4 regions of the Mesorhizobium sp. M0678 genome follow, and region 3 is predicted to be linked to each of the others. Evidence: predicted binding sites of a transcription regulator. Region 3 holds the regulator's gene; each other region holds the start of a gene.
What was found. Region 3 encodes PhoB, which activates phosphate uptake and scavenging genes when phosphate is short. Its sites were predicted from a motif close to TGTCATNNANCTGTCAT; they were not measured.
Positions count from the first base shown of each region.

Region 1: NKI29_RS16910 (esterase-like activity of phytase family protein) is a predicted target of PhoB. The motif match lies at 1,039-1,055, and genes of this name have one in related genera.
Region 2: NKI29_RS14395 (YdcH family protein) is a predicted target of PhoB. The motif match lies at 1,038-1,054, and genes of this name have one in related genera.
Region 4: phnF (phosphonate metabolism transcriptional regulator PhnF) is a predicted target of PhoB. The motif match lies at 909-925, and genes of this name have one in related genera.

Region 1 is NZ_JAMYPT010000008.1:141,914-144,112, reverse strand. It holds gene NKI29_RS16910 (esterase-like activity of phytase family protein) at 1-938, opposite strand, end outside; gene NKI29_RS16905 (TIM barrel protein) at 1,186-2,175, shown strand.
Region 2 is NZ_JAMYPT010000006.1:306,105-308,303, forward strand. It holds gene NKI29_RS14385 (IclR family transcriptional regulator) at 1-647, shown strand, start outside; gene NKI29_RS14390 (YdcH family protein) at 682-885, opposite strand; gene NKI29_RS14395 (YdcH family protein) at 1,125-1,304, shown strand; gene ispG (flavodoxin-dependent (E)-4-hydroxy-3-methylbut-2-enyl-diphosphate synthase) at 1,509-2,199, shown strand, end outside.
Region 3 is NZ_JAMYPT010000010.1:26,516-28,714, reverse strand. It holds gene NKI29_RS18885 (ROK family protein) at 1-588, shown strand, start outside; gene phoB (phosphate regulon transcriptional regulator PhoB) at 598-1,287, opposite strand; gene phoU (phosphate signaling complex protein PhoU) at 1,304-2,011, opposite strand; gene pstB (phosphate ABC transporter ATP-binding protein PstB) at 2,044-2,199, opposite strand, start outside.
Region 4 is NZ_JAMYPT010000007.1:22,238-24,436, reverse strand. It holds gene NKI29_RS14715 (zinc-binding alcohol dehydrogenase family protein) at 1-109, shown strand, start outside; gene phnF (phosphonate metabolism transcriptional regulator PhnF) at 128-871, opposite strand; gene phnG (phosphonate C-P lyase system protein PhnG) at 1,007-1,468, shown strand; gene phnH (phosphonate C-P lyase system protein PhnH) at 1,468-2,076, shown strand; gene NKI29_RS14695 (carbon-phosphorus lyase complex subunit) at 2,078-2,199, shown strand, end outside.

The sequences.
Region 1 (2,199 bases), on a different contig from region 3:
AACACCGGCAGCGGCACGACATATTCATGCGCGAGCTTGAGCTGGCCGGGATCCGAGGCATCGTAGACCAGCGCGCGCGTGTTCTGACGCGTCGAGGCGGAATCGCCGCCATCCTGCCTTGGGGCCGACTGCAGCACGGCAATCAGGAACTTCCCGTCCGGCGTCAGCGCCATGCCTTCGAGGCCCTGGTTGTTCTGACGGCCGGTTTCGGGATCCTTCGGATCTGGGTCTGCCGCGCCAAGTCCCGGATTGTTGGAAGCAAAGTTTGGCGTCCCGTGACGCATCGGGACAAGCGCCGCCGGCGGCTGCGTTGCCGACATCAGACGCCCATCGGCGGAGAAGCGGTAGATGTTCGGACCGTATTCGTCCGAGATGAACATCGTGCCGTCGGGCAGCCGTGCGATCGCTTCGTTATCGAGCGCGAGCTTGCCGTTGGCTTCGGGCAGGATCGGCATGTCGTCGGTCGCGGCACGCACGCCGTTGAGCGGATCGAGGCCGGTTGCGTCGGCGCCCTTGTCGTCGGTCAAAAGCATGGTGTCGGCAAGCGTCGCCTTGAGGCCCGATTGTTCCTGGCCGGTGGCCGGCACTGCACCCGGCGCGATCGGGGCGAACTCGAGGGCGATCGTGTTGAGGCGCGGGCGGTAATCGGTGGTACCGACGACATTGTAGCCGCGGTCCGGCAACAGCCATAACGAGCCCTTGTAGCCATCGGCGCCATGCGTCCAGCCGGCAGCGTCGATCGACATGCCTGAGCCGGAGCCAAACGTCTCGCCGAACTTGTCCTTCTGGCTGGCCGGGATGCGGCCGACACCGACCATGCCCTTGTTGACGAAGCTGACGCCGCCGACGGTTGCGGCGTTTTCAGCCAAGGCCGGGGTCAAGGCGGTGAACATCGCCAGCGCGACGGCGAGGGACGCGGTTCGGTGCAGGTTTTTCATGGAAATCCTCTTTGTGACAAAGCTGCCGGGGCCCGAAAAAGCGCCGCGTCGCATCAAGGATGCCGCGAAAGCCTTCGGAGAAGCGATCTAGGACGCGAACATGATACTTGCGTGACAGTGCCGCGCTTGCTTGTCCCCCGTGGTTGCAACTGGCCTGGGTATGGCGAACTCGTCGTCGCCGAGCGAGCAATTAACAACTTTACAAATAATCGTTATTATGTAAAGTTATGACAATGAAAGGTCCCCGATGACTGCCTGTCGTTTCGCCACCCGCCTCAATTCCTTTGCCTCGCGGCCACAGTCCGAGTGGCCCGATCTTGTCGGCAAACCGTCCATGCTGCAGATGGCGGCACGTGCGGCGAAGGTTGCGGAGTTGACCGATCTCGACCTCAACTTCCCCGACCATGTCGGCGAAAAACCTACGGAAATGGCGCGCAAACTCAGCGACATCGGGCTTTCCATCAATGGTTTCGCCATGCGCTACTACTCCAATCCGGCTTTCAAGCTCGGTGCCTTCACCAATCCAGATCCTTCCGTTCGCCGCGAAGCCATCGACCTGACCAAGGCCGGCATCGACGCCATCCGCGAGGCGGGCGCCGGCCTGATGACGCTGTGGCTCGGGCAGGATGGCTTCGATTATGCTTTCCAGGCCGATTATGCGACGCTCTGGCAACACGAAATCGATGGAATTCGTGAAGTTGCGGCGCATGACCCCGATTGCCAGATCAGCCTTGAATACAAACCCAACGAGCCGCGCTCTTACAGCCTGATGCCCGATGCGGCGACGACGTTGCTGGCGATCCGCGAGATCGGCCTGCCCAATCTCGGCGTGACGCTCGATTTCGCCCATGTGCTCTACGCCGACGAGCAGCCGGCTTTCGCCGCTGCGCTGGTGGCGCGACACAGCAAGCTGCTCGGCGTGCATCTCAACGACGGCTACGCCAAGCGCGACGACGGCTTGATGGTCGGGGCCGTGCATACGCTGCAGACGATCGAGCTGCTCAGGCAGATCCGTCGAGACGGCTATGCCGGCGCCATCTACTTCGACACGTTCCCCGACATGACCGGGCTCGACCCGGTCCACGAATGCGAAGTCAACATCGCGACTGTCAAGCGCATGCTGCGCGTCGTCGATCGGCTGGAAAAGGACAATCGCCTGTCCACTGCCGTCGACCGTCAGGACGCGGTCGCCTCGCAGGCCATCATCCAGGAAGCCATGCTCGGGCCGGACAGCTGAAGCTCCGGCGCCATCGCCGTTTTC
Region 2 (2,199 bases), on a different contig from region 3:
GGGTGAATGCACCGCGGTCGACGACCTATACGCTGGTGCGCTCGCTGGTCGACGCAGGCCTGCTGGAAATGGCCGGGGACGGCAATCGGGTCTATTTCGGAAAGAAGCTTTATCTCTACGGAATGGACTATGTGCGGGGCAACGACCTGCTTAGGCGAGGGCGCCAGGAAGTCGACCATCTGTCACGCGAGACCGGCGAGACCTCGGAGTTGTGCATGCTGCAAAGCGGCCGCTACACCATCGTCCATTCAAGCCCGGGAACGAGGCCATTCCGGATCAGCTCGGCGACGGGTCTGCAAATACCGCTCCCCTGGACAGCTTCCGGGCGACTGCTCCTCGCCGGCTTCGACAGGGCGGCGATCGAGGATATGGTCTCGGAAGACGATCTCGTGCTGCCGGACGGGCGCAGATTGCAGCTCGATGATTTCATAGACGACATCGCCGTCGCCAAGTCGGCCGGCTACTGCGTCACCTCCGGCCTTGTCGATGCCTACACGAAATGCCTGGCCGCGCCGGTCTTTTCAGCGCCGGGCAGGGTCGAGGCGACGATGTGCCTGGTGGTTCCCATCGATACCTCGACCGAAAAGACCGATGACCTGATAGAGCTGTTGCTCGAGCGCGCCGCGCGGCTTTCGATCGCGGCATAGGCCGCCTTTCCAGCAGGCCAGCGCCGGCGTCCGTTCAAGCGATAATGTCTGGAATGATCTTGTCTTCCAGCGCCATCAGCCTGTCCTTAAGGAAGAGCTTCTTTTTCTTCATGCGCTGGATCTGCAGCGGGTCGCAATTCATGGCGATCATCGCATTGATGGCGGCGTCGAAATCGGCGTGTTCCTGCTTCAGCCGGGAATATTCGAGGCGGATATCTGCCTGTTCCTGATCGGACATTTTTACCGTCTGCACGTCTGCGGCGCCCAAACTATGGGCCTGATTGGGCGGGACCGGGTCTTCTTGCACCGGCGCGCAGCCCATATCACATTTCATATTGGCGTGGAATGCTACCACGCAGCATTCGACATCGGTGCGCGATGGTGGCACACTGTCATTATGCCGTCACAGAAGCGAGCCTGCGGTGGACGTGCCATGACGGCTGCAATCCGAGGAAACCATGAAAGGGAGAACCAATCATGTCTCTTGCATCCCATCTTGATGAGCTGCAGCGGAAACACGGCGACATCGAACGGGAAATCGACGATGCGATGACCCATCCATCGGTGGACGACCTCGAAATCGTGAATCTCAAGCGGCGCAAGCTGGCGCTCAAGGACGAGATTGAAAAACTGAAGGCGAAACCGACGACGCACTGACGCCCTTCCAGGACTAGCCACGCCGCCCGGCGCGTGATTTCTTTCCGGTGGTATGTCTCTATGCTGCCGGAAACGCCTATGGATTTGCGGCAAGCTGCCGTCTTGTTGTTTCCGATTTGCTGGGCCTGCGCGCCAGTCGCCATTGACAAGCCATCTTTGCTCCTCCACCTCATGCCCGGACCTTCAAGATTAAAGGCAGCCGGCATGACCGGATATTTTTCCTCACCCTTCCCGCGCCGCAGGTCGGTCGGTGTCGATGTCGGCGGCGTGATGGTCGGCGGCGGCGCCCCAGTCGTCGTCCAGTCGATGACCAACACCGACACGGCCGATATCGACCAGACGGTCGCGCAGGTGGCGGCGCTGCATCGCGCCGGCTCCGAGATCGTGCGCATAACGGTCGACCGCGACGAAAGCGCTGCCGCTGTGCCGGCCATCCGCGAGCGACTGGAGCGGCTCGGCATCAACGTGCCGCTGGTCGGCGATTTCCATTATATCGGCCACAAGCTCCTGGCCGATCATCCGGCCTGCGCCGCGGCCTTGGCCAAGTACCGCATCAACCCCGGCAATGTCGGTTTCAAGGACAAGAAGGACCGGCAGTTCGCGGCAATCGTCGAGATGGCGATCCGATACGACAAGCCGGTGCGCATCGGCGTCAACTGGGGTTCGCTCGACCAGGAGCTGCTGACCCGGCTGATGGATGACAACCAGGCCCAAGGCTTTCCGCTGACCGCGCAGGAAGTGACGCGCGAGGCAATCGTGCAATCGGCGATCCTGTCGGCCGAAATGGCCGAAGAGATTGGCCTTGCCCGCGAGAAAATCATCCTGTCGGCCAAGGTCAGCGGCGTGCAGGATCTGATCGCCGTCTACACCGAGCTTGCCACCCGTTCCGACCATG
Region 3 (2,199 bases):
CTTTCGCATGGCATCGGCATGGGGCTGGTGCTGAAGGGCGAACTGTTCACCGGGACGCATTCCTCGGGCGGCGAATTTGGCCACATGATCCATCGTCCGGGCGGCGCGCTCTGCCGTTGCGGGCGGCGCGGCTGCATCGAGGCCTATGCCGGCAACTACGCCATCTGGCGCAACGCCAGGCAGATGAGCGAAGACAGCGAGCCGGTCGCCGACGTCAGCGACGCCGACATGCGAGCACTGGCGGCCCGGGCGCGCGAGAAAGATGGGCCGGAACGCGAGGCCTACCGCAAGGCCGGCGAAGCGCTGGGTTTCGGTCTCGGCTCGCTGTTCGCGCTGATCGATCCGGCACCGGTCGCGATGGTCGGCGCCAGTGCCGCCGCCTTCGATCTGATCGAGCCGGCCATGCGGAAGGCAATCGCCCAGACCGCCGGCGGCCAGCATTCAGGCTCGATCTCCTTCGATACAGAGCCGAACGAATTGCCGCTGATCCGCGAAGGCTGCGCGATGCGGGCGTTAAGCTTCGTCGACCAGGAGATTTTCGCGCCGGGCGCGCAAATGAGGCCCAGCGTCAGAAAGAACGTAGCCTGACCAGGCGGGTCAATCTTCCCTGATCGCATAGCCGGCACCGCGGATGGTGCGGATGACATCCGGCATCCGGCCGTTGTTGACGGCTTTGCGCAGCCGCCCGACATGCACGTCGACGGTGCGTTCGTCGATGTAGATTGTCTCGCCCCAGACATTATCGAGTAACTGGCTGCGCGAGAAGACACGGCCCGGATGCCGCATCATGAACTCGAGCAGCCGGAATTCGGTCGGCCCGAGCCTGATTTCGCTCTTCTTGCGATAGACCCTGTGCGATTCGCGATCGAGCACGATGTCGCCTACCTTCAGCACGCTGGACAGCACTTCCGGCTTGGCGCGCCGCAGCAGCGCCTTGACCCTGGCCATGAATTCCGGTGTCGAAAACGGTTTGACCAGATAGTCGTCGGCGCCGGTCGAAAGACCGCGCACCCGGTCGCTCTCCTCGCCGCGCGCGGTCAGCATGATGATCGGCAGCCGCTCGGTTTCGGGGCGCACCCGCAACCGACGACAGAGCTCGATGCCGGAAACCGCTGGTATCATCCAGTCGAGCACCAAAAGGTCGGGCACATTCTCCTGCAAACGGATCTCGGCTTCGTCGCCGCGTGTCACCACCTCGACCTGGTAGCCTTCGGATTCGAGATTGTAGCGGAGCAGCACACCCAACGGCTCCTCGTCCTCCACCACCATTATGCGTGGTGCGATCATCGGCTGGGCACCCCCATCATGTCACCGGTGCGGACATTGTCGTTTCGTCCTGCTTCGGACGATTGACCGGCAATTGCTCGCCGGTCAGCACATAATACGCATTTTCGGCGATGTTGGTGACATGGTCGCCGATCCGCTCCAGATTCTTGGCGCAGAACAGCAGGTGCGTGCAAGCGGTGATGTTGCGCGGATCTTCCATCATGTAGGTCAAGAGCTCGCGGAACACGGACGTGTATTTGACGTCGATGCGCTCGTCGGCGGCACGCAGCTTGGCCAACGCGGCCGCATCGCCTGCAGCATATTCCTCGATGACACCCTGCACCTGGATGAGAACCAGCTGCGCCATCGCGTCGATGGAATGCGACAGGTCCCGCGGCGTGGCGCTGAGGCCGACCGCACTCACGCGCTTGGCGATATTCTTGGCAAGATCGCCGATGCGTTCGAGGTCGCCCGCCATGCGGATCGCTCCGACCACATGGCGAAGATCGTGGGCCATCGGCTGGCGTTTGGCGATCAGGGTTATGGCGCGGTCGTCCAGTTCGCGTTGACGCGCATCCATGATGGCGTCGTCGGAAACGACGCGTTGCGCCAGCACGTTGTCGGAATTCAACAGGGCCTTGGTCGCCCCGCCGACCATCGAACCGGCGAGGTCGGCCATGTCGCGGATCAGCTTGCTGATCTGCTCGAGATCCTCGTCGAAAGAAGCGACTGTGTGTTCGCCCATGGTCCTGTCCTCATATGCATGATCGGAACGGCTCAGCCGAAGCGGCCAGTGATGTAGTCCTGCGTGCGCTTCTCGCGGGGCGACGTGAAGATCTTCTCGGTCCGGTCGAACTCGACCAGTTCACCCAGATACATGAAGGCGGTCTGGCGCGACACGCGCGCCGCCTGCTGCATGTTGTGGGTGACGAT
Region 4 (2,199 bases), on a different contig from region 3:
GACAAAGCTGGTCACCCACCGCACCACGCTTGGCGAGACGCCGCACGACCTCGCCCGCTGGGCGCATGAGAAGTCCGGCCTGATCAAGGCCGTCATTCAAGTCGGATGATGCCAGGGCTGCCGCATCTCAGAGCGCCGACAATTTGAGCTCGATCCGCTCGGCCGGGAAGCGCGACTCCGAAAACTGTATCGGCTGACCGTCGGGCGTGACGTTGACGGCGACCGTCACCAGCACGATGGCGCCGGGCTGCAGCTCGAGGTCCGCAAGGTCGGCGGCATCGGCATGGCGCGCCGACAGCACAGTCGATTGCCTGAGATAGTCGTCGATGCCGAAACGTGCCAGCGATGCGGTGATCGAACCGGTTTCCGCCATGGCGGCATCGATGCCGGCAAAGCGCCTGGCATCGAACCAGCCGGCCGCACGAGACACCGGCATTCCATCGGCTTCGCCGCGCGTTTCCAGGCGTATCACATCGGCCCCCGTCGCAAGGCCTAAGCCCTCTGCGACACGACGGTTGGCCGGCTCGATCGATGACGCGAGCAAGGTGATATGCCGCTCGGACGCCTGTCCTTGCAATCCCTCGGAAAAGCGGGTGCGGGCGCCGATCGGATAAGACAGCCGCTTGCGCGACAGCACGAAGGTGCCGCGCCCTTGCTCCGCCCTGAGCACGCCCTCCTGCACCAGCGCTGCGATAGCGCTGCGCACCGTGTGGCGGTTGACGCCATAGCGTCCGGCCAACGCGATCTCCGGCGGCAGCGCCGCATTTTCGGGAAAATCGCCGACGGCAATCGAATGCAGGATCTGATCGGCGATCTGCCGCCACAGCGCGACACCGCTGCGCCGCTCGATGCTGTTGGCTTGTCCGATCATCTCCCGCCCCAATTCCTCGCGCCGATCTTTTGGCCCGTGTCACGTGCCCGTCATGGACACGCGCTAGATAATGGATATAATTTGTATAGTTGTCTATATCAATAGACAAAATGAACGCAGACGAGGAGCACCGCCATGCGAGGACGGGAAGCGCGAGAGCAGGCCGAGCGCAAGGCCGTGATGGCGACGCTGGCGCAATCGGCCGGCGACGACATCGTCCGCCTCTGGGACGAAGCCGGCCTGCCTTGCGAAGCGGAACTTCTGCGTGGCCCCGAAACCGGCCTGGTTACGGTACGCGGCCGCATCGGCGGCGGTGGTGCCCCTTTCAATGTCGGCGAGGCGACGGTCACCCGTGCCACGGTGCGGCTTGCGTCCGGCCATGTCGGCCACTGCTACGCGCTCGGCCGCGACAAGCAGAAGGCAAGGCTGGCGGCAATCGCCGATGCGCTGTGGCAGGACCCGGCCCACCGCAATGAGGTCGAGATCAGGATCGTTGCGCCATTGCAGGCGGCACTGGCCAAGGCGCGTGAACAGCGCCGCGCCGAGACGGCGGCGACCAAGGTCGATTTCTTCACCATGGTGCGCGGAGAAGACTGATGGATATCGCCGCTCAATCCATTGAAGGCGGCTTCGCCGATCCGGTATTCAATGCCCAGACCGTATTCCGTGCCGTGATGGACGCGATGGCGCGGCCGGGCAGCGTCCAGCCCTTGCCGGCCCTTGCCCACCCACCGGCGCCGCTGTCGGCCACCGCCGGCGCCGTTGCGCTGGCGCTGTGCGACAACGACACGCCGCTCTGGCTCGACCCGGCTTTGCAGGTGTCGGCGGTGAAATCCTGGCTTGGCTTCCATACCGGCGCGCCGCTGGCCAACACCCCGGCCGACGCGCATTTCGCGCTGATCGCCACGCCGGCCGAGATGATGGCGCTCGACGGGTTTTCGCAAGGCACCCAGGATTATCCCGATCGCTCCACGACGCTGATCCTCGAGGTCGGCGATCTCATCTCCGGCGCTGCGCTGCTGCTCGAAGGCCCGGGCATCGAGAAGACGGCGACGATCGCGCCGGCGCAAATGCCGCGCCATTTCGTCGAGCAATGGAAGCAGAACAACCAGCGTTTTCCGCGTGGCGTCGATATCATCCTCGCCACGTTCGACGCAATTGCCTGCCTGCCGCGCACGACGCGCATCAAGATGATGGAGGCGTAGCATGTATGTTGCGGTAAAGGGTGGCGAGACGGCCATTCGCAATGCTCACAAACTGCTCGCCGACCGCCGGCGCGGCGACCGTTCGGTGCCCGCACTTCGTCTAGACCAGATCGTCGAGCAGCT